DNA from 4 places in the Bacillus seohaeanensis genome. Region 2 is predicted to be linked to each of the others. Evidence: riboswitches for the same ligand, from Rfam matches in the RefSeq annotation. Region 2 holds a riboswitch; each other region holds the start of a gene.
What was found. Region 2 has a riboswitch for cyclic di-GMP ahead of ACFSUL_RS06855 (WxL domain-containing protein). Riboswitches for the same ligand answer to the same signal wherever they lie in the genome.

Region 1 (6,084 bases), on a different contig from region 2:
CTGAAAAAGGAAGAAAATCGTGGCCGGTTAGCATTTTTTACAGGGATTGATAAATGTAGGTTTAAGCGTCAAGTAAAACCTGGTGACCAACTTCGTCTTGAAGTTGAAATGACTCGCTTTAAGGGAGCAATCGGAAAAGGAAAGGGAATTGCTACGGTAGATGGCGAGGTCGCTTGTGAACTAGAAATGATGTTTGCGCTAGGTGACAAACAATAATAAAGTGAAACTTCAATCAGTGGCGTTTTCCTGACCGTTAATGCGGGATAAAAGGAACGGTTCTCTAAGATAAGTCCTTAGAGAACCGTTCCTTTTTCCTTGTTAAATTTCAAAATCAATGTAAGTTTAAAATAAAATTGGGAATGATAATGGGAGACCAGTAATAGCGGTCTTACTTACACTTATATGTTTGAAAGGAGTTATACATCATGAGCAGAAAATTATTATCCATTTTGGGTGGATCAGCACTTGCTGCAATGCTTTTAGTTGGCTGTAATGCCAATGATGACCAAGAGCCACCTCCAGAGGACGATGCACCATTAGAAGAGGACGGCGGGGATTTGAATAACGACAATGGTGACAACGGTAATAATGGAAACAACGTTGACAACGGTGACGATGGTGACCTGAACGGTGACAATGGTGACCAAAACAATGGAAATAACGGTGATAACAATAACAATGGTGATGGAGAGTTATTAGAAGATGAGAATTCTCCAGATGAAGAACCATTAGAAGATACAAAAGATATGAAAGACGAAGATAATAAAGATCAATAATAATTTTGACAGAGATGGCAGTAGCTGTCTCTGTTTTTTAAAAAATACTTTTACGGTGATAACTCACAAAAAATTTGAAGAAAGTTTCGTTTTAAAGTAAAATCTTTTAAGGTAGGATATAGTAATGGTAAAAGTAATTACCATATTTTTTACAATAGAAGCTCTACATATCGTCTGGCCATTATGATATAGTTATAATACTATGTATATTTTTTTAGGGGGTACTTTTTATACATGTTTAATCAATTATCATCGGGTACGAAGATCAGTATTACCCGTTCTATAAAAACAGCTTTTGAACAATATATGGCGAAGATTAGTTGGGATGAAGAAAAGTATGAATTACAAAACTTTGTTCAACTTTGGCGTACATATATAAATGAAAGTGCTTCATGGTTTAACAATTTAGATGATCAGATAAAAAATGATCCCAAATTTCATGAAGAGTTAGCAGTTAAGATTAATGAAACGATAGAAAAAATTCTTTCAGAGCCACCAACCGAAGAGCAAATGAACGAAATAGACTCTCTTCAAAAGGATCTTGGAACGGATTACGACTATTCATGTAAAGTAGAAGCAAAATTTTTACTTGATAAACTCCAAGGAATGGCAAAAAAAAACTAAATCTACCTTTAGATAAAGACTTCAAATTGGCACAAATTTTGTACTATCAAGTTTTTAATGAAGAGCTCCCCTTGCAAAATTACTCCAAAGCGGATATTGAATATATCATAGAAGAGCTTATTAACGCACAAGATATCAACCCTTTTTATAGTGATATTGTTCATTAAAGCCCCTAAAAAATAGGGGTTTTTGTTAATAGTTAGGAAATGATAAGTTATTCTTTTGTGGGTAATTTTCTATTGGGACATCTATATAGCTTTAAACTCTTATCCTCCCAATCCTGTTCGTTCTGAATATGCTAAGCGCACCTGATTAAGGTGATTCTATTCTCCGTGCATTAATAATATAACGCTCCTCTGTACTAGATAAATAGTCAAATGGATAGCAAGTGGACAATGTTAGAACTTCATCAGGGGAAGTGGATTGTAAAACGGACATATTTGTTTCATGAACAATAAATGTTTCAAAAATTTCATAGATAAATATGCCATCCTTCATCTCTATTATAAGTTTATCTCCCTCTTGCAACTCCCCGATGTGCTTAAAAACGGTATCACGATGACCTGCTAAAAAGATTCGATCCCTTTGGTTGGGAAGTTTTGTAGAGGAATAATGACCAATTCCTTTTTCAAGCTCTTCTTCATCCGTACCTTCTATGATCGGAAGTTCTTTATTAAGGGCAGGGATATCAAGAATTCCAACAACATCCCCTTTTGAAAAAGAATATATAACCTCAGAATTATTTCTTTTTTTTTTAGATGTTCATCTGTAAGCTTCTCTTTTGCTTCACTCAATGCCTGTGCTTCCTGTTGTTTTTGCGAAATGATGTGATAAATGGAATAGGTAATTAACATTAATCCTATAATGAATAATGTCAAACTGGTTATTTTCAATATGCTACTTCTCAAAAATTTTTCTCCTTTATCAATAAAGATTATATGACTAGGAAATCCCCATTCTTTTGGGAGGTTTACTAGTCGTATTTTTTGTAACGTATCATACTAATTTTTCTTATTATACATTATAAAGAACAATATATTTTATATAAAAAACGAAATTATCTGAAAGAATGAGGATTTTGAAGATATAGAACAGAAAGTGTTCATTATAATGAAAAAATGAAGGAATTTGCCATTTTTTAAATAACAGTGGCTACTTTATACTAGAATCAATTGTTCTTTTAAAAGAACAATTGATTCTGTAGTATTATTTTAGCTTGCGAAAGGATAATAATTAAAGGCTGCTTTCGTAAAATTTGCTGCTTTTTAACTCCAAACCAAGTTTAACCCACTGAATTGATTGGAGCGGAGGGCATTTGACTCTTGCGGGAAAAGAGGGAAGTGAGAATCCCACAGAGGAAACGTATGTCTAGCTCGCTGTAAAAAAGATAAAATTCTCAAAAGGAAAAGGGTGCCTTGGGGGAATTTTTCCTGTTTTCTTCACGAGCTGAGAAAGTCGCCTCCGGTTTCTAAGAGTCTTTTATTTCTCCCCGAGCGTAGCAGAAATTAACGGGAAGAATTTATATAAGTAAAAACAATAATCTATGAGAAAAGAGCCTAATTTAATGACCTTCAGCATATATTTTTCATCACTACTAACCTTTTCTAATAAATTTATATCAGGGAAAGAGGTATTGAAATGTATAAAAAAACATGCGATCGCTGTACCCGTCCATCCTATAGTAGTGCAGAACTAGGAGAGTGGATTTGCCCCTCATGTGGACTTGACTTAACCAGTGCACCTTTGTATAACTCCTCTACGATAAATCCAAAGAGAATTATTCCTCTAAGTAAAAAGTTGGAAGCATATCAAAGACAGGCAGAAAAGAGACTGTATTAACCCTTCGACAATATTATGTCATTACCTTAATTAATAATAAAAATATACGTAAATTAAAACCTAAATTGTCAAAATATAAAGAAAAATTTTCCGGAAAAAATTTCAGAATAGACAAAAATCAACATATAAAAAAATAGCTAGATAGTATAATAAGGATGGGACTAAAGAGATAATGTCAGATAAAGGCAAACCTGTTGAAAAGTAGGGACGCAAAGTCACGGGTCTAAGGTTTAGACATGCTTCAAAAGGATGAGCTTGTGTAAACTATGACGGCTGGATTGCCTGAAATACGAAGCGTATTTTAGGAGGAATGGGATTTGGGGAAGAAAGAATTAGATGTAGAATGGATCCAACTAATTAAGGAGGCAATGAAAGTCGGAATAAAACAGGGAGAAATTAGAGAGTTTTTACAAATGAACACCTCGGTAAAAGCTCTAAAACCAAACAGAGAAAATTAAAAAGTCTTGCTTCCTAGCAAGACTTTTATTTTTGACCTTGACGCCATTTATTAAATTCAATGAACTCACGAAATTGATCTTTTGAAATGCCTGAATCCATTGCTTCTTCCACAATCTTCATCCATTCATAATCCATCTGCTCTTCTTTAATTTCATCATGTAAAAGGGAGTCAACTGTAACTCCGAGGGCAGCAGAAATTTTTTCAAGGAACTGAATGGAAGGATTCTGTTGAAGACTTCGTTCAATTGAGCTTAAATACGACTTAGCTACTCCAGCTTTATCAGCAAGCTCCGTCATGGACATTTTCTTTTCTTGTCTTAACCTTTTTACTCGCTCGCCAATCATGACTGTCACGCACCTTAGAATTAATTTTATACTAGTATACCACATTCTCTAAGGTTGTTCCATATAATGAACGTCCTGTTCTTGTTATATGTTTTTTGCTTCCGAACTAGACTTTGATGAGGCGGGAATTTGTGGTTTGGATTTCATTTTACTTTTAAATTCTTGCATGAGTTCTTCCCCTGCATAGCCCTTTTGCATTAAGTTAGCGAGTAAGAGTTCTGCATACTCATTTCGTTGTTTTCTTAGCTTTCCTTCAAACAAAATACTCATTTTATCATCCATTAACTTAATGCACCGAATAGATGTTAAGAATGCGGCTGGATCATTTGCTTGGTGAGAAATAACAACTTGTATTTCTAAATCGCCTTTTTCCTGTTGAGCTTCCCGGAAGTAATCATAGTATTCTTTTGAAACATATGTCTCAATTAACCATGTTCTTTTATCGTCTTCTTTGTTAATAATTAAACCGTCCACGATATTAATGTCCTTCAGTACCTCTTTTTCGACAACTTGGAGAGTGATAACTTTGAATGTTTTCATGAACGAACATCTCCTACCATTAGTTTCACTTTTACCAAAATTATACCATAGAGAGAAACGGATACATAATGGTGTAATTTCACTATTCTTCTTCATTGGAAAAAACTTTAAAAAAGTTTAATTTTATATTCCCTCATTAAGATTTGTTTTAAAAAGTGAAAATTCGCCTAGATGAATTTTGAGAATTCGAGAGGAAATAGCAGTGAAAATACAATTTCCTTCATTTTACAGGATAAAGGAATGCTTGTAAGATGGGGTCAGACAGGAAAGGAGGGCAGATGCTCAGTGATTAATCAAGTAACATTGGTGGGGAGGTTAACGAAAGATCCAGAACCTAGAGTAACACCAGATGGAAAATCAGTTTTGAATGCTACAATCGCATTGACCCGTAGATTTCGTAATCAACAAGGGCAATTTGAAGCGGACTTTGTTCTTTGCACGTTGTGGAATAAAGCAGCTGAAAACACAGCGAAATATTGCAAAAAAGGCTCCGTAATTGGAATAGTTGGCCGACTTCAAACTCGTAACTATGAAAATGAACAAGGAAAGCGAATCTATGTGACGGAAGTAGTTGCGGAATCAGTTAAATTCCTTGATGGCAAACCTGCTCAGCCACAGAAATCAACTGATAAAATAGAATTGCCATTTTAAAATATCTTCTAACAAAGAAAAAGTATTTTTTAGGAGGTGAAAACTTGTCTCTAGCATTGATAGAAAAAAGAATTGATCGCTTGGAAAAATTAAATGAAGAATTGATCCGTAAGTTAGCACGAGTAAATGTAGCGAATTACTACCTTTCGCAACGTATAGAAACCCTCGAAGAACACGCATCTGTAGAAAAAGCTCCCGACATATCTAACCAGCAGAAAAAACTCAGCCTAGTATCCAACTAATAATATGTATTTTTGATCCTACCAACAACAAATTACCTCTAACATCCTGCCGAAAAAGATAGAATAAAACGTTACCTCGAAATCAAACTCCTTATAACTTCAAATAGAGCCGATTCCTTTGATGGAATCGGCTGTTTTTTGTTTGCAGTACCCTTTTTGGAGGTCCGTCCCTCACTACGTTAATGCACTAAAACTTATTCTAGTGTTAGGAGGGATTGGAGGTCTTGGTTGGATAGTTCGGTGATCCATTGGTCGCTTCGGATGATTTCTTCGTTTAGTGCTTGTTTTTTTTCGAGCATGCTGTCGATCTTTTCTTCTAGTGTTCCAGAGGAAATCATTTTATGGACATGGACAAATCGCTTTTGACCGATGCGGTAGGCGCGGTCTGTTGCTTGATTTTCAACTGCCGGGTTCCACCAGCGGTCATAGTGAACAACATGGTTGGCAGCTGTTAAATTAAGTCCTGTTCCTCCTGCTTTTAATGACAGTAAAAAGACAGGGAATTTTCCTTCTTGGAAATCAGATACAAGCTTATCACGCTGCGTTTTGGACGTACTTCCATTTAAAAATGGCACGTCAACACCAAACTTATCTTTCATCACGCGTTG
Region 2 (6,084 bases):
CTCTTAAAGTAAATTAATCACTTTTTACTCTATGGTAGCGTCAGTAAAATTATAACATATATTACTATTTATGAATGGTTTTATAAGAACGGAAATGAATGTGAATGATTTCACAAAAAACTCTTGTATTCTATAAAAGCTTGTTATATACTTAACACATAAAATAATTTGTGAACAATTTCACATGTTAATGTGAAGTAATTCACAATTAAAAAAGGGGTTTTCTCTTATGAAAATTATCGTTGTCGGATGTACACATGCAGGAACAGCTGCAGTTAAAAATATGGCTAGTTTATATAAAGATGCATCTATTACTGTTTATGAAAAAAATGATAATGTATCATTTTTATCTTGTGGTATTGCCCTATATGTTGGTGGAGTAGCACAAAACCCAAATGAATTATTTTATTCTTCACCAGAAGAGCTAGAATCTCTCGGAGTTACGATGAATATGAAGCATGAAGTATTAGAAATAGACACGGAACAAAAAAAGGTTATTGCAAGAGATATGACAACAGGAGAAGTAAAAGAGGATCATTATGATAAACTTGTCATGTCTACTGGTTCATGGCCTGTAATTCCTCCAATAGAAGGAATTAATTTGGAAAACATCCTTTTATGTAAAAACTTTCATCAAGCAAATACGATTATCGAAAAGGCAAAGAACGCAACAAACATCACGGTTATAGGTGCAGGATATATTGGCGTGGAACTTGTTGAAGCATTTGAATTAGATGGCAAGAATGTGACGTTGATAGATGGCGAAGATCGAATTTTAAACAAATACCTTGATAAAGAGTTTACAGATATAGTCGAGGAGGAATTTACACGCCGTAATATACAACTTGCCCTCAATCAGACAGTTACAAAATTTGAAGGGGAAAATGGTAATGTCTCAAGAGTAATGACAACGAAGGGGGAGCTTGAAACAGATCTCGTTATTCTTTGCGTAGGTTTTAAACCTAATACAGGACTTCTAAAAGGGAAAGTCGATATGCTAGATAACGGTGCTATTTTAGTAAATGAATACTTGCAAACAAGTGATAAGGATATATATGCTGCTGGAGATAGTTGTGCTGTTTCATATAATCCAACTGGAAAGCATATGTATATTCCATTAGCAACAAATGCAGTTAGAATGGGGACAATCGTTGCTCATAATATTATTGAACCGAAAGTAAGATATATGGGAACACAAGGAACCTCAGGTCTTCACATATATGATTACAATATGGCTTCCACAGGATTAACGGAAGTCACAGCAAAACAAGCAGGACTTGACTATAAAACGGTTGATATTATCGAAAATAACCGTCCAGAATTTATGCCTACTTTTGAACAAGTAAAGTTAAAGCTTGTTTTTGAGGAATCTACTAGAAGAATACTAGGAGCACAAATCATTTCAAAAGCAGATATGACGCAAACAATTAATACTTTATCTGTTTGTATTCAAAAAGAAATGACAGTAGAAGAATTAGGTTTTGTGGACTTCTTCTTTCAACCACACTTTAACAAACCATGGAACATCTTAAATGAAGCAGGACTTGCTGCGTTAACTCTCTAAATTCTTCAGAAAAGCTTTCTAATAAGGTGGACCTTATTAGAAAGCTTTTTTACATAAAAGTAAAAAAACGCTAAAATAGTAGTATAGCAATGAATTGGTGGTGATGAGTTGGATTGGAACAAAGTCACAAATCAACTAAAAGATAGAAAACCTCAAATTATTGACAGTGAAAGCTATGCCAAATTTGCTGTTCTTTTACCGCTTATCAAAGTGGAAAATGAACTTCATGTTTTATTTGAAGTAAGGGCAATGGAATTAAGAAGGCAACCGGGTGAAATCTGTTTTCCAGGTGGAAAAGTAGACAAAACCGATAAGAATGAAAAGGCTGCGGCTATTCGGGAGACAATGGAAGAACTGGGAATTACTGAACAAGAAATTCAGGATGTAACTCCGCTTGATTATGTCGTTTCTCCATTCGGAACAATCATCTATCCATACTTTGGAACAATTACAACAGAGCTAGACAATTTGAAACCTAATGATGCAGAGGTGGGAGAATTGTTTACTACACCGCTATCATATCTTCAAAAGGTTGAGCCGGATATATATAGCATTAAGTGCAAAATGGAACCAGAACAGAACTTTCCATTTCACGTTATTCCTGGAGGGGTCGATTACGAGTGGCAAGCCCGTAACATGGAAGAACACTTCTATTATTACGGAGATAAAGTCATTTGGGGGTTAACGGCAAGAATTCTTCATCACTTTTTGCAATTATTACAAAAGTTTGAACGGAATGACTAGATAGAGAAATAATTTTTGACAAAAACAGTGAAAGCTTGAGGATTTTCCGTAAAAAATGCTTTTTTCGCTAGGGAATACTGGCGGATAAAGCATTTTTTTATGGGGTTTTGTAGAAGTTATCTTGTTTGTTTTCTTGTAATGGAGGTATAAAATAATAAATAGAACGAGATAGAAGAAAGTCGAATTTACTACTAACTACTATAATAGATAGCTAATAAAAATATTTGAAAGGAGAAAAGAAAATGAAAATCCGTGCGAAATGCTGGAAAATGTTGTCGTTAGATGAAAAACTGTTTATTCTAAAAGCAATTTGTAACAAATCTTTTAACGTGTCGGTAAAATAACCCCTCCAATCCAATATAATAATCAAAGAGGTGGCGGAGTGCTGTCTCTTTTTTTGCTTTTACATGTTTACAATAGTCATAGAAAATAATTATTTTGTAGAAAGTCCTTGAATATATCGACGTATTTGTTGCTTTTCCATTCTTACGGTAATATGGAAAAATTTTAGTTCTATCTTTTCATTACATAACAATGTAATATAAGTTTCAGAGAGCGGCGAACGAAAATATACGACATAGATAAATAGAGTCATTACTTTCGCTCCTGTTTTTAAAAAAGGCAAAGTCGTTGAAAGACGATGACGCAAAGTCAACAGACCTAAGGTTTTTTACTATGGTGGCTGGGTTGCTGAAGAATGGAGAATGAAAACTCTATTATGAGTCGAATTCAAGATTCTTCCGATGCAATTAATTTTGTTTTGGAGGGATTTTTTTATGCACAAAAACAGTAATGTTGCAATAGATCGAGTGAAAAAAAGAGGGGAAAATAAAATGAAGAACATTTTTAAGAAAGCAGCAGTAAGTGTTGCAACGTTAGGATTGGTTGTTAGTGCTTTTGGAGCTACTAACTATGTAGAAGCAGCTGGACCAACAATTACTGGTGGATCACTATCAATGACACCATCAACAGTTGGAGTTGAAGCATTTTCAGCAGTGACTCTTGATGGAGCAACAAAATATTCCTATTCAAAAATAAATAACTTTACCGTTTCAGATTCAACTGGTTCAGGCTTAGGTTGGCATGTAAAGGTAAAAGCAGACCAATTTAAACTAGTTGGTGGTACAGATATAGATTCGAATAAACTCCCACTCCATTCTTTATCTCTTGAATCTCTAGCGACCGTAACTGCACAAGATACGGAGAGTATGGATCCTGCAGGAAATATAAACAAATTAAGTGGATTTATTGATAGCAGCGATGGTGTAGAAATTCTTTCGGCACCTGTTGACGAAGGAATGGGAACTTATGATGTGTCGTTTGCGGAGGAATCACTGAAATTAACACTTCTTCCTAAGCATGTGAAGGCTGGAACTTATGAGTCAACAATCACAGTTTCGATTACTTCTGGACCTTAATAATAAATAATTGCTATTTCCCCTGACTAAAATTAGTCGGGGCTTTTTTATATGGAAATTTGTAAAGTATTCGTATGTGAGAAAATGTTCTATGGAAGTTAACGTCAAGAGCAGGGAAACTGTAGTAGTGTGGCGGTATTAGTTGTTCAGAGGCTTGATCCAAGATACGTGAGCTTTTACCCTTTTATTTTGCACTTTTTCGGGCACTATAACGATGAGGTGTTAAATAATGAAAAAAGCTTCTTTCGTAAAAACATTTATTTATCTCATTACTATCATTTTACTCAGTTGTTTCGATTATTCTAATATTCGTGCACAAGAACCTCCCCTAACAATTGAACCAATTTATCCTGACAATCAACATAAAGCAACAAAAGGATACTTTGATTTATCCGTTAATCCGGGAGAGAAGTTGAACTTGAAAGTGAAAATTATAAATAATGAGGATAAGGATGTAACGGTGACAATCACTCCAGCTAATGCATTTACGAGTCCTACTGGTGGAATGATGTATGAGCAGGAGGCTGGCTCCGAGAATACGAGGCTATTGGATGATGCTGTGCGATTGGCGGAATATATTGATGTAAAAGGCAGTGTAACGGTTTCCCCTCATTCTGCTATAGAAGTTCCTATAGCGGTAAACACTCCAAAAGTGAAAGGGGAAAATGCTCTCGGTGGACTATTATTTACTATGCAAGGGGAGAAAACAGAAAAGGCGCAAGAGGTCGAAAAAGGAACAGCAAATTTTATTCTTAAAACTGAAACTGTATATGCAATTGCACTTCAATTAAATTTTCTAGAAGAGGTGCCATCCAATTATTTATTTGGCGAGAGTGGATTTCATGCAGACACCGCACAAGTGTATATAGAAATGCTTAATGATGCGAATAAAATCGAGGAGAATGTTAGTGGTAATTATACCGTAACCAATCAATCTGGTGAAGAATTGTTTAGTGGTCGATATGGTCCATTTAAAATGGCTCCCAATTCATGGATAAGATTCCCTATGCAATGGGGGCATGATACATTAGATGATGGTACTTACACTTTGACGATGGACGGAACCGCTGGAGATAGTAAGGTTACAACTTCGAAAACCTTCAAAATAGCTAATAAAGATGTAGAACAATATGTAGAAAAAAATGAAACAAAGCTTCCAACTGCTGCAACAGAATCAACAGTACCTACTTGGGTTTGGGTCGGAGGAGCAATCCTATTTGGATTAATAATGTTCTTTATTGGTAGGAGGAAAAAGTAAAAAAAGTTTAGAGATAGTTAAGAAAAAGAATCGCCTTTCATTCAAATATATGGAGTCTCCATATATTTAAATGAAAGGCGATTCTTTATATATCCAAACTATGAAACTTTTCTTTGATCTAAAATATTAGTAATTAACTTGTTCACTTTGATGGTAGAAGTAATAGCAACGATTAATAAGACGGCTACAACACTAATGACACCTTTCCAACCATATAATCCCAGAAATACGCCTCCGAGAGAACCAACGACACTAGACCCTGCATAATAAAATAGTAGATATAGGGAGGAAGCCTGTGCTTTTTCGCTTTTATCAGCTAATATTCCAACCCAGCCACTTGTAACAGAGTGAGCGCCAAAAAATCCGAAAGTGAATAAAGCAAGACCGAGAACCTTTATTACTAATGGCGTGAATAGAGTGAAAAGTGCTCCAGCTATCATCAACAGAATGCCGGATAAGATGACACTAGAGCGACGATTTTTATCCGCCAGCCTTCCCATCCACGCAGAACTAAAAGTACCTGTTAAATAAATAATAAAAAGAAACCCAACAAGCGTTTGACTTAGGTTATATGGCGGCTTCATTAGCGGAATAGCTACATAGTTGTATATTGTAACGAATGCTCCCATTAAAAGAAACCCATTCGAATATAGTAGAAAAAGAGAAGGATTTTGTAAACTCCTTACTACAGGTGAAAGTGTTCCTTTAATACGCAAGGTGCTTTTTGTAAAATGTTTTGATTTTGGGAGCATAACCCAAAACAAGATGCTAATAATTAAGCTCAGTATCCCTAAATAACCAATGGCTGTGTTCCAGGTGAAATAGTCAGATAACGCACCAACAATAACCCGCCCTGATAATCCTCCTAAGCTTGACCCACTAACATAAATTCCAATAACATATCCAATACTTTTTGGATGAAACTCTTCATTAATATAGGCCATAGCAATAGAAGGAAATCCTGCTAACATAGCACCTTGAAATGCTCGGATGATGATAAGGATAACTAAATTGTCGCAAAAAGTAACTGCGATGGAAAGTAAAGATGAGAAGAAAAGAGCAAACAACATGATTCGTTTACGGTCTAGACTATTAGATAA
Region 3 (6,084 bases), on a different contig from region 2:
TACTGTTTTTGCATACCCAATACCGCCTTGTGATATATAATCTTGAGCAAGAGCAATACTATGAAATTCTTCTAAAATTCCTTCTTTCGCTTCAGACTCCACTTTTTTTACGCCGGAAATTTCTAGTGTCAATCGCTCTATTTCCTCTTCCGTTAAATGTTTATAGACAGAAGCGGACACATCCGGGCCAAGGGAGATAAGGAGAATGGCAGCTTTTTGTCTGCCGGTTAATTCTTTTTCTTTTCTAGCCACGTTCAACCTCTCCTCCTATTCATCAGCCAGCCAAGTTCTCAATAACTTAGCAAATTCTTCTGGTTTTTCTTTTGCCATTTTTTCTAGTTGCTTTCTCCTCAATGAACTTTCTGTTTCCGGTTCATCATTTACATCAGGCATATCAATTTGTTCTTCTGTTTCTTCATATATAAATTCTTCTTCCTGCTCTTTTTTCTTTTTAGAACGTATCATGAAGAAAATTAGGAGCGCTATAACCGCTAACAGAATGCCACCAATAACATAAGTCCACCATGGTAAAAATGGTTTTGCTTCTTCCTCGAACTCCATTTTCCCATTAAATGGCTGTACCGATACGACTACTTTATCCTCAATCGCTTCTTCTGTTAATTCTGGTGCAGCATCTTTGTCTATTGAAGTTTCTACAATAGTAGATAGTACTTGGCGAATATCCTCTACCCTATCCTGTGGAAGTGAATTTGGATCTTCAGGATCAGGTGGTTCTACCATTACTTGAATTCCAATATCCCTAACTTTATATGGACTTTCTACGATTTCTTTTTTTATTCTATTTACTTCGTTATTGATTGTTTCTTCTACTCGTTCATAATCACCATTAGATTCGGTACCTTCTTGATAGGTTTCACCCGTGTTTGTTACGTCTTCATCCCCAGCACCAGGAGTTCCCATAGCACCAGCGCCTTCACCCGTATATGTTTCCGTGATTCGCTGAGCACTAACAGCTATTCCTTCCATATTTTCTTCATCAACAGGCTCAACAAGATTTTCTTCCCTGTTTTCTTGTGTGAAGTCAATATCTGTGCTAACGGAAACAACGACTTTATTAAAACCGATTAACGTCCCTAACATGTTTTGCACTTGACGTTGTAAATCTCGTTCGATTTCTTTCTTTATACTCATTTGCTGTGTAAAATCGCCTGCAAATGAATTATTTTGATTTTCTAAATCAAAATACTCAAAATATTGGTTCATGATGACGATATTATCAGTAGGAAGATTTGGAACACTTTTTGATACCAAATGATACAATGATTTTATTTGCTTTGGATCAAAGTCCATTCCCGGTTTTGTATTAAGCACAATGCTCGCTGAAGCTTCTTGCGCTTGATCATTAAGAAAAATTTCCTTTTCAGGTAAATTGATCATTACCTTGGCATCTTGAACTCCATCGACTCCTTTAATTAAGTCAGCAAGTTCTGACTGCATTGCATCAAGTTTTAATACATTAAATTCATTGTCCGTCATCCCAAAACCAGCATTCTCACTAAAAAATGAGTAGTCGATGCTACCTGACTTCGGAATGCCTTCTGCAGCCAATTCTACTTTTAACGTATCTACCTGTTCTTTCGGAACATTTATAGTGCTACCACCGTCGGTTATTTCTGATTGTATCCCTCTACCATCAAGATTCTCTTTAATTGTTCCGGTTTCTGAAGGAGATAGATTGCTATACAACGGAACTAGAGTGGTTCTAGTAGCAAAAAAACTAGCAGCAGTGACCGCAATGATCACCGCAAGAACAGATATCCCCATTATTACTTTTTGTTTTTTTGATCTGCTAGACCAAAACGTCTTCATTTGTGTTTGATATTTTTTTATCGTTTCGTTCATTACAATCCCCCGGTTAATACAGCCAGTTCTTTCAGCTATAAAATTACATAGGCATTCTCATTATTTCTTGGTACGCTTCGACTACTTTATTTCGAACTTCCATCGTAGTCTGTAACATGATACTTGATTTTTGAGAAGCAATCATTACTTGGTGCAAGTCTACGTCTTCTCCTCTAGCAAGTTTTTCTGTTAATCTATCAGATTGAATTTGTGAGCTATTTACTTGATCAATTGACTTTTTCAAAAAATCTGCAAAGCTTTGCTGGGTTTCAGCAGGTTTCATATTATTTTTTGTATTCAACGGACTTACCGGAGAGGTTAAGGCAGAAGATATATTATGAATAGCCATGATAGTTATTTCCCTCCTTATTTACCAATTTCAAGTGACTTCATTAGCATTGCTTTATTTGCATTAAAAACAGTTACGTTTGCTTCGTATGACCTCGTTGCAGAAATAAGGTCTACCATTTCCCGTAATGGGTCAACATTCGGGTACTGTACGTACCCATCTTCATTTGCGTCCGGATGCTCCGGATCATAGACCATTTTAAAGGGTGTTTCCGTATCCTCTTGAATTTCTGTTACTTTAACACCATTTCCAATTTGTTGATTATTTTTCGTATTCATTGCTTGGTTAAGAAATGTTGAAAACTGTCCTTCTTTCGGCTGAAAGACAACAGACTTTCTGCGATACGGTTCCCACACGCCATCAACGTATTTTCCCCTTGTTGTATCAACATTCGCCATATTAGAGGAGATAACATCCATTCTCAAACGCTGAGACGTTAAAGCAGATGCAGTATTATTCATGCTATGAAAGATCGACATTGTTATTTCCCTCCTCTAATGACAGACTGCAATGACTGGAATTTACCATTAATCCGATCTGACAAAGCATTAAAGTAAATTTGATTTGTTGCAAGCTCTGACATTTCCTTATCAAGATCTACTCCATTGCCGTTATGATTATATTGATAATTACTTTTTACCGTTACAGCCGGGTGTGTTCCCTGTTGTTTAAAGCTTATATGTCTTGGATCAGTACGGTTAGCATCTAGCTGATGAAGTGATTGTTGAAACATTGACTGAAAGCTTACTTGTTTTGCTTTGTAGTGAGGTGTATCAACATTAGCTATATTTTGAGATATCACCTTTTGATTAAGGGAGGAATAATCTAGTCCTTTTTCCAATGTAGAAATAGTATTGGAAAATAAATTCATTATTGACACCTCTATCCATAATTTTGACATTAATATTTCAATTTTGACATTAATTTTAAGCCAGGTTTCATTTTAAAGTGAATTTCTTGGTGTGTCTATGGAGAAAATAGTAATTTTTTGTCGAAAAAAGAGAAAAATTTGCAAAAACCATAACCTTAGACCTATTGCTTCAGTTGTCTTTACAGTTAAAAATACGACAATATTACATAATTGTTACAATCTTATTTTAACAACATACATTTCATTGCTCTACAGGTTTGTTTTACCAATTTCCACTCAAAAAAAAAGCGACCCCTACATCGAGACCGTTTTACCAGCAGTAACCTAACATACATTCTACATATTAGACTATATTGTTGGTAACCCGGCTGCCGTAAAGTAGTACACTTGATAGGCCCGTAGCTTTGCGTCCTCTTCTTTCGAATGAGTTTGCCCTTATCTATTGTCGAAAAGCGTCGTAAAAAGCTATATATACATTTTACTATTTGAACTCAATATGACAAGGCCTAAACAGCAATTTAATTTGGGTCTTTTTCCTCATTTTGCTATCTTTATAACTATTTTTATTACGGTTTTCGACAATTATTTATATATCACTTTTCCTAAATACGCTATAAAACGACAAAAACCGATTCTTCCATTATAGGAGAATCGGCTTTGTTTTACCATAAATATTAGTCATTTTTTAAGAAGTCATTGTATTCTTTCCTAACATCAACTGTTCTATCTATGAGATTTACATTTAACACTAATCGCACGAATTACCTGCAGCTTTAATTTTAGTTCGTTCTTAGTTTATCTAATTCAACTAGGAATTTGTTATTTAATACTTTAATATAAGTACCTTTCATTCCTAATGAGCGAGATTCGATAACCCCTGCACTTTCTAATTTACGTAATGCATTTACGATAACAGATCTAGTGATTCCTACACGGTCAGCTATTTTGGAAGCTACAAGCAACCCTTCATTGCCATTCAACTCTTCAAAAATATGTTCAATTGCTTCCAATTCACTGTAAGAAAGGGAGCTAATCGCCATTTGTACTACCGCTTTACTACGCGCCTCTACTTCAATTTCTTCTGCTTTTTCACGAAGGATTTCCATACCTACAACTGTTGCACCATACTCACCAAGAATTAAATCATCGTCTTCAAATCTTTCTTGTAGACGTGCAAGAATTAGTGTACCTAAACGTTCTCCTCCACCGATAATTGGAACAATCGTAGTTAACCCTTTGTTAAATAATTCTTTATTTTCAACAGGAAAAGCTGTGTATTCACTGTCTACATCCAAGTTAGGTGATGTTTCTTGAATATTAAAAAGGTTTTGTGTATATTCTTCAGGGAATTGACGATCTTCAAGCATCTGTTTCATACGCTCATTTTCAATTTGTTGATTAATTGCATATCCAAGTAATTTGCCTCGTCTACTTACAACGAATACGTTCGCTTCAATTACTTTGCTTAATGTTTCTGACATTTCTTTGAAATTCACCGGCTTACCTGCTGCCTTTTGCAGCATTGCATTAATTGTTCTTGTTTTCTGTAATAAATTCATTATCATTTCCTCCTACTAGGTTTAAAATATGTCTATTACTTAATAGTTTATTTAATCTCTCTTCATTTACCCTACTAACTATTTCTCCAAACCTACAAGATAAACTGACTAAGGTCTTTGTCTTGTGCTATAACGCTAAGCTTGTCATCCACATAGTTTGGAGTAATTTGTATAGTTTCAAGGTTTATATCTGGAGCTTCAAATGAAAGATCCTCTAAAAGCCTTTCCATAATTGTATGGAGCCTTCTTGCTCCGATATTATCGGTACTTTGGTTAACATTATAGGCAATTTCTGCTAGTCTATGAATAGCATCGTCAGAAAATTCAATTTGTATACCTTCTGTTTCCATTAAAGCAATATATTGCTTAATGATTGCATTATCCGGTTCAATTAAAATACGTTCAAAATCTTCTACATTCAACTTTTGAAGTTCTACACGAATCGGAAAGCGCCCTTGTAATTCAGGAATTAAATCTGATGGCTTTGCAGTATGAAAAGCTCCCGCGGCAATAAACAAAATATAATCTGTTTTCACAGACCCATATTTCGTTACTACTGTTGAACCCTCTACTATCGGTAAAATATCGCGCTGAACACCTTCCCTTGATACATCTGCAGAAGACTGACCGGAGCTTTTACTGGCAACCTTATCAATTTCATCAATAAATATTATTCCAGATTGCTCTGCACGACTAATAGCTTCTTGCGTAACCTCATCCATATCAATTAATTTTTGAGCTTCTTCGTTAGTTAATACAATACGAGCCTCACTAACCCTTAATTTTCTTTTTTTCTTCTTTTTTGGCATAAAGTTACTTAATGCATCTTGCATATTCATTCCCATTTGTTCCATACCAGAACCTTGAAGCATATCAAACATAGATGGTTGCTGTTCATCTACTTCAACCGTTATTACCTCTTGTTCTAATTCACCGTTTTTCAACTTGTCGCTGATAGTTCTCCGTTTATCACGCAATGACATTTCTTCTTGCTTTTCATCATCTTTTTCTTCAGATTGTGACCCTTCTCCACCGAAAATCATTTCAAATGGGTTTTTATATGAACTAGATTTTTTCTTTGAAGGCACTAATAGCTCCACAAGTCTACGATTAGCATTTTCAGCTGCTCTTTCTTTTACATGCTGCATTTTCTCTTCTTTCACAAGGCGTACAGAAGTCTCTACAAGATCTCTTACCATTGACTCTACGTCCCTACCAACATAGCCAACTTCTGTGAATTTTGTTGCTTCCACTTTAATGAATGGTGCACCCACAAGTTTTGCCATTCTTCTAGCAATTTCCGTTTTCCCCACACCTGTAGGTCCCATCATTAAAATATTTTTCGGAACAACCTCTTCACGAAGCTGTTCTTTTAACAGGCTACGGCGATACCTATTACGCAACGCCACAGCTACAGCCCTTTTCGCTTCTTTCTGACCAAC
Region 4 (6,084 bases), on a different contig from region 2:
GGTGTCTTTACACAGTTACTCAGCTGGAGATGGACCCTATTATTCTATGTTCCTGTTGGTATTCTCGTTTTGATATTGGCCCCAAAGCTCCTCCAAAAAGGTATGAGAAAAATGGGGCGTATTGATTACGCAGGCGCTATTTCCGTTACAGCAGCATTGATACTGATTGTTTACGGCATCGTAACCGCAGAACAACATGGTTGGCAAACGCTTTTTACTATATTACCTTTAGCTATTGGATCCGTTTTGTTCATCATCTTTATCCTTATTCAAGTTTTTAGAAATGAACCACTCGTGCCGCTTAGCATCTTTAAGACCACAAACTTGGCAGCGGGTAATGTTTCGCTTATCTTGTTATCAGCATCTTGGTTTCCGCTTATTTATTTCCTTATTCTATATCTACAACAGGTATTGGAATATGAACCTTTCATGGCTGCAATGGGCATGTTACCGGCACCGGTGCTGATGGCCATTTTCATGATTTTACTCGCTGAAAAACTAATGGCGAAAATGGGTATGAAGGTTACTATGTTCATTGGATTTATTATACTTGGCTTTTCGGCACTCTTGTTTGCCGGGAATACTGTTGATGGAAATTATTGGAGTGATGTGTTTATTGCTCTATTACTGGCCGCTCTCGGCAATGCCCTTGCCTATCTACCTGCAACCACGGCAGCTGTATCGGAGGCTAAATCAGAAGAGTCTGGTCTTGCATCTGGTTTATATAACACGACGTATCAAGTTGGATCGGCTGTTGGTTTGGCGATCATGGTTTCCGTTGCAGCAGCAACTGCCACTAGTATATCAGGGGAGCCGATAGTTGCTCTAAACGAGGGATATCAACAAGCATTCTTCTGGTGTGGTATAGTGGCTTTTGTAGGTGCTATAGTGGCGTTATTATTTGTCCGTACACCGAGGCAAAGAGAAACGAATGGTTAAATGAATTAATTTAAGTAATAGTCTATTGTGTAAATCAATACCCAAGAAAAATATGCTGGAGATTATTATAGTACTATCTAAAAATAGGTAAAGACAATTTTACAACTATAATATTTTGCAAAACAGGCAGAAATTTCAGTTTTTCTGCCTGTTTTAATTCTTAAAATTAAGTAGGATTTTCCATCTGATTTGTAAATGATTTCACTTAAACTCCCTCAGATAGATTCGATTTACTCGTAAATGCTTGCTTATTTGCAGGGTTTTAAGCTGCTTGTAAGAACAATAACGGATGAATGGAATGAGCATTGATAACTAATGCTATTGGATGCAAGAGTTGAAGATCAATAAGTGAATCTGCAGCTCGTTTTCTTATTGTACTAATGTAAGCAGAAAAATTGAATAAGAAACAATAGGAGTGAAGAATAGTAGTGTGGATACTTATCTTGGGACCGAGAACCTGAAGTATTATTTTGGCAAAAAATAATAGTATTCATTCTTTGATTTTTAATGTATATTTATTTTAGATTATGATGAACGAAAAAATTGAGTTATCGTTCCTCATTTGAAAAGGGCAAATCTACCGAAAGATAGAGACGCAAAGTCACAGATCTAAGGTGTCTTAACTAGGATGGCTGGGCTACCAAATGAAGAATGGAGAAAAGCCTCAAGTTTAATAGAGTTAATTCAAGATTCTTCCTTTACAAAAAATGTTTTGGAGGGATATTTTTTATGTCAAAAAAGTATATTTCATGTAACAAAAACGTCCGCAATGTTCTTGTTACAAGTGTTGTTGCTGCGGTTTTCACTTTTTCTTTAGGAACTGGACAGGCTTTTGCGAATAATGATGAGACACAAACAGATTCTCAAATAGAAGAAACAGTTCCACAAGACCAAACAAAAGATACAACAACTGATTCAACAGTTCAGCCATCAAATCAAGAAGGTGAAACAATCGATTCAATAACCGAAGATGGAGAAACTGAAAGTACAGATGAAGAGGTTACAGAAGAACAACCAACAGAAGAATTAATGGAAGAAGAGACGGAAGAAAATTCGGAAATGGAAGAGGATACGCCTTCACTTCTACCTGGTGACTTCTTTTACTTCGCGAAAAAACTAATGGAAAATGTTCAGCTTGCTTTAACATTCGATGAAGTAAAAGAGGCTGAATTGTTTATTTCTTTTGCTGAAGAAAGGATTAAAGAAGCAGAAGCGTTACTTGCTCAAGGTGAGGAAGAGTTGGCAAACGAAGTGCTTCAACAGGCTATTGAACAACAAGAATTAGCATTAGCAAAGTACGAAGAGTCTTCTTCCGAGACGGATCCTGCTACTGAAGAATCAACAGAAGTAGTTAGTGGTGATATTGCACAAGAACAGACCCCAGCTGATACAATCCGTGCTGAATTTGAGGAAAAATTTGCTGCAAACATTCTTGCTTTACAAGCAGCTCTCGAAAAGGTTGAGAATCCTACGGCGAAAGAAGCTCTTCAAAAAAATATTGTCAAAGCACAAGAAAAGTTTGAAGAGAAGGTTAATAAAAAGTTAGCCAAACTAGAAAAGAAAGAGCAAAAGGCTGATAAGAAACGTGCTGAACTCGAAGCAAAATTAGCATCTGGTAAAATGGATGAAGAAGAATACAACGAAGAACTGACGGAACTTGACAAAGAGTTAGCAGAAGAAAAAACAGAAGTCGTTAAAGAAATCAATGAGGAAGCTGATGAAGCTGTAGAAGATGTTCTTGAAAAAGTAAACGATAAAGATAAAAACGAAGGCAAGAAAGAAAATGAGTCTGTAAAGAAACAAGAAGAAGCACGTAAACAGGCTGAAGAAAAACAGCATGAGGCTGCAATGAAACAAGAGGAAGCACGTGAAAAGGCTGAAGAAAAACAGCGTGAGGCTGCAATGAAACAAGAGGAAGCACGTAAAAAAGCTGAAGAAAAACAGCGCGAAGAGTCGCAACAACGTGCTGAAAAAGAACGTGAAAAAGTGAAGAAGCAAGAAGAGAAAGCAAAGGAACAAGCCAAGAAAGCCGAAGAAAAACAGCGTGAAGAATCCAAACAACGTGCTGAAAAAGAGCGTAAAGCTAAAGAGAAAAATAAAGACGAAGAGTAACATCGAGAAAGAGTAGGGAGTCAGAACCTACTCTTTTTGTTTTGTCTAAATTGAAGAATTATTTGTTCGATTATCTTCCTTTTTTCCTATAATTGAAAAATAAATTCGGATAATAAATTGTTTATTACTAACACTCTCTTTAAGAATACAATTTATAAATCCTTTCCATACCAAAAATACACACATCTGTTTATTCCCTAAGCAAAAAGGAAAACCTTAGAACAAAAGGGAGTGAACCGATGGATACACTATTATTCTTTATGTATATGGTAGCTTATCTAGCCCTCTTTACTTGGGGCATATTCTTAGCCAAAAACAACCGTTGGCTCACGGCATCCAATGTAGTGTTGCTCGTAGTAGCCGGATTACTATATGATAACGCAATTGTCGCAGTTGGTCGCTATATTGGAGAAGGAAGCATCCTCAAAAATTTAAACATCGCTAGGTTTTGGGTCCATGCCTTTTTTACGCCATTACTCGTGCTCTTTGCTTGGAACACACTAAAACGAGCTGATATAAAATGGGCACAGAAAAATTGGGTGAAATATGGGTCGGTCTGCGTTTTCCTTTGCCTCGTTATTCTTGAACTATTCACTGAAACATTAGGACTAAAAGTCGAAGCAAAATGGGAATACGGTGTATTAAGCTACGACAGCATCGAAAAAGCAACAAGTCCACCAATTATGGTAATAATCGTTACAGCAGTTCTTCTCCTCACGTCATTAATAATATGGTGGAAACAAAAATGGATTTGGTTTTTCATTGGAACACTCATGATGACAATTGGTAGTGCGGTTCCGATCCCAGTGAAGAGTGGTGCAGTTGTAAACGGATTTGAATTGGTGTTGATTATTTCACTTATGGCAACGAAATATTTTCAAAATCAGCTGGATAGGTAAACTAGGATCTTCTTATCAAGTTTTATATTTTTAATATAAGAAGATTGCCGTTATCTGGCTGATGAAGAACTTCTTTAAAACGAAAACAGCGCCTTCCCTAAATCCAAGCTATAGGGAACCTCATCCTCAAAATTCTCCTCACTAATCTCCATCTCGCGTAACTCTTCAAAATAAAGCTGATCAAACTTTTTATTCAAAATGCCGTAAAAATAGGCAATTGGTTTTTTGATGGATTTTGATAATTTTAGCTTATTTATCATTTGTTTAAAGGAGTTGATGGCGATACCTAGGACTTGGTCTTTCTCGTTTTCGCGATTATTATGGTAAGCGGCTATTTTAGCCATTTTCCAATATTCTTCAATCGTTTTTGCCTCATCAAAAAAGCATTTCACTAGTTGACGAAAAGCTGGAGGGACTTCATCACTTGTAAAAGTGTGATCTAGCTCTTTGATGGTTGGTGATTTTTCAGTAGTAATAGCTGCTTGTTGCTTGTCATCATTTGTCACTATGTCCTTGATGTCATGTGAAACAGTAGTATCTAGAGAAATGTTATCAAGCTCGTTGTCCTTACGTTTTTTACTCATTTGATTTTTAGTTTTAAGAAGATTACTAGTTTTATGGTGGTTCAACTTTTCGTCAGTAGGTAGTTCATTTATAGGAAAACGATTAAAAATATAAAGATTACTAGACTGTGATCCGTTGTTTCTTTCTGTTTCATGAACCGTGAAGATACCTAATTTTTTTGCTTTACCAATCATTCTTTTAAAGCTGGAACGAGAGATACCGTTATCGTGATATTCTTCATGAATAGCTTTTAACACCGTGCCAATCTTCGCGTTGCAAACACCAGGAAATTTCGCAGAAAAGCGAACCAACCGTTTTAACCCCACTAATTCAGCTTTTGTAAACTCTTTTTTATACTCTACCATCCACATTTCCATATGATTATTAAATTCTTTTAAACTGGAAAACTGTGAATACTGTTTAAATGCTTCTATATCACCAGATTTTATATTCATCCTTTTGCACCACCCTTTCACTGCCTATATAGGGAGGGAAGAGTGAAAAGGACACCGTAGGAAGGACTTAGATGTGACAGAAATGTGAACGTTATGCTTAGCAATAGGAATAAGGCAAACTAGAGTACCAAATTAGAGATTTCTGTGTTTTAGACATCGAGGCCAGTTAACAAAAAAACCAATAGTAGTTTCAATACAGAATTTCCTACGGTAACTGCAAGAAAAAGGGTATGAGCGATAAAATGGGAAAAAGTTTATAAATTATGCCCAAATCAACAGGTAAAACGAAATATCCTTTATAATAGTTTTTTATAGTCTAAAAGCACTTGTGTGATATCTGTCACTACGTAAATAGTCCTATTAATCTATGATTGTATTATTAACATGTTCATAATACAATCTAGTAGCTTGCTAGTTCATCGCAAGTTCCATGGAGGAAATGGTGAAGCGTCATTCATCAGACGCTAGAATACAACAATCAGGGATTTAAACTCGGGGGAGGTGTAAACTTGATTACTATAACTATTGGTAAGGAATGGATCATTAATAGGAATATTCCTTGCCACCGGCTGGCTCTAATAGGGCACCTTAAGTTGCTTTACGCTATAGGTGTATGGCAGGAAAGCCTCCTATCCTGATTGTGAGACGACGATAAGAATTTACTAGTTTTTAGTAATTAGGGACAGTTAATGGATGATGAAACGTTAGTAGGGTTCAGTAGTATACATTCCATGAAAATTCAATCAACAGATGATGTAATGAATGCGATGAATTATACAGAGCATTTGGCGGAAAGCTTAGGCTTTTTGCTAGAGGTTCAACTTCGATTATGTTTAGTAACAGAAGAAGCACTCGTCAATGCGATGGAATATGGGACAACAGAGGAACAACAATTTGTCGAAATAAAGTGGCAAAGTACAGCTACTAGTTTGGTAATGAAAGTGAAACAGAAGGGGAATTCGTTTCCGTTAGAAATAAATGAAAACATAAACTATGGCTCGCGTGGTAGAGGATTACAACTCATTTTGTCTATTATGGACGAAGTTTGGCTTACAGCCGAAGAAGGTCATATTACTTTATGTATGGAAAAAAATATAAATGGAAATTTAGGTTGA

Region 1: another riboswitch for cyclic di-GMP. It lies ahead of ACFSUL_RS20990 (anti-repressor SinI family protein); the one in region 2 lies ahead of ACFSUL_RS06855 (WxL domain-containing protein).
Region 3: another riboswitch for cyclic di-GMP. It lies ahead of flgB (flagellar basal body rod protein FlgB); the one in region 2 lies ahead of ACFSUL_RS06855 (WxL domain-containing protein).
Region 4: another riboswitch for cyclic di-GMP. It lies ahead of ACFSUL_RS13820 (DUF5667 domain-containing protein); the one in region 2 lies ahead of ACFSUL_RS06855 (WxL domain-containing protein).

Annotation. Positions count from the first base shown of each region.
Region 1 covers NZ_JBHUMF010000035.1:129,601-135,684, reverse strand. The annotation lists gene fabZ (3-hydroxyacyl-ACP dehydratase FabZ) at 1-216, shown strand, start outside; gene ACFSUL_RS21005 (hypothetical protein) at 426-776, shown strand; gene ACFSUL_RS21000 (hypothetical protein) at 1,011-1,400, shown strand; gene ACFSUL_RS20995 (class D sortase) at 1,713-2,129, opposite strand; cyclic di-GMP riboswitch class I at 3,414-3,525, shown strand; gene ACFSUL_RS20990 (anti-repressor SinI family protein) at 3,557-3,697, shown strand; gene ACFSUL_RS20985 (helix-turn-helix domain-containing protein) at 3,723-4,043, opposite strand; gene ACFSUL_RS20980 (YwpF-like family protein) at 4,128-4,583, opposite strand; gene ACFSUL_RS20975 (single-stranded DNA-binding protein) at 4,869-5,234, shown strand; gene ACFSUL_RS20970 (hypothetical protein) at 5,279-5,476, shown strand; gene ACFSUL_RS20965 (DEAD/DEAH box helicase) at 5,671-6,084, opposite strand, start outside.
Region 2 covers NZ_JBHUMF010000015.1:154,838-160,921, reverse strand. The annotation lists gene ACFSUL_RS06865 (FAD-dependent oxidoreductase) at 230-1,564, shown strand; gene ACFSUL_RS06860 (NUDIX hydrolase) at 1,673-2,308, shown strand; cyclic di-GMP riboswitch class I at 2,919-3,003, shown strand; gene ACFSUL_RS06855 (WxL domain-containing protein) at 3,085-3,726, shown strand; gene ACFSUL_RS06850 (DUF916 domain-containing protein) at 3,956-4,984, shown strand; gene ACFSUL_RS06845 (MFS transporter) at 5,083-6,084, opposite strand, start outside.
Region 3 covers NZ_JBHUMF010000031.1:1,186,645-1,192,728, forward strand. The annotation lists gene fliG (flagellar motor switch protein FliG) at 1-252, opposite strand, end outside; gene fliF (flagellar basal-body MS-ring/collar protein FliF) at 268-1,863, opposite strand; gene fliE (flagellar hook-basal body complex protein FliE) at 1,907-2,212, opposite strand; gene flgC (flagellar basal body rod protein FlgC) at 2,230-2,691, opposite strand; gene flgB (flagellar basal body rod protein FlgB) at 2,694-3,083, opposite strand; cyclic di-GMP riboswitch class I at 3,439-3,527, opposite strand; gene codY (GTP-sensing pleiotropic transcriptional regulator CodY) at 3,863-4,642, opposite strand; gene hslU (HslU--HslV peptidase ATPase subunit) at 4,735-6,084, opposite strand, start outside.
Region 4 covers NZ_JBHUMF010000031.1:101,641-107,724, forward strand. The annotation lists gene ACFSUL_RS13815 (MFS transporter) at 1-939, shown strand, start outside; cyclic di-GMP riboswitch class I at 1,500-1,584, shown strand; gene ACFSUL_RS13820 (DUF5667 domain-containing protein) at 1,669-3,051, shown strand; gene ACFSUL_RS13825 (hypothetical protein) at 3,291-3,950, shown strand; gene ACFSUL_RS13830 (hypothetical protein) at 4,025-4,969, opposite strand; gene ACFSUL_RS13835 (ATP-binding protein) at 5,659-6,084, shown strand.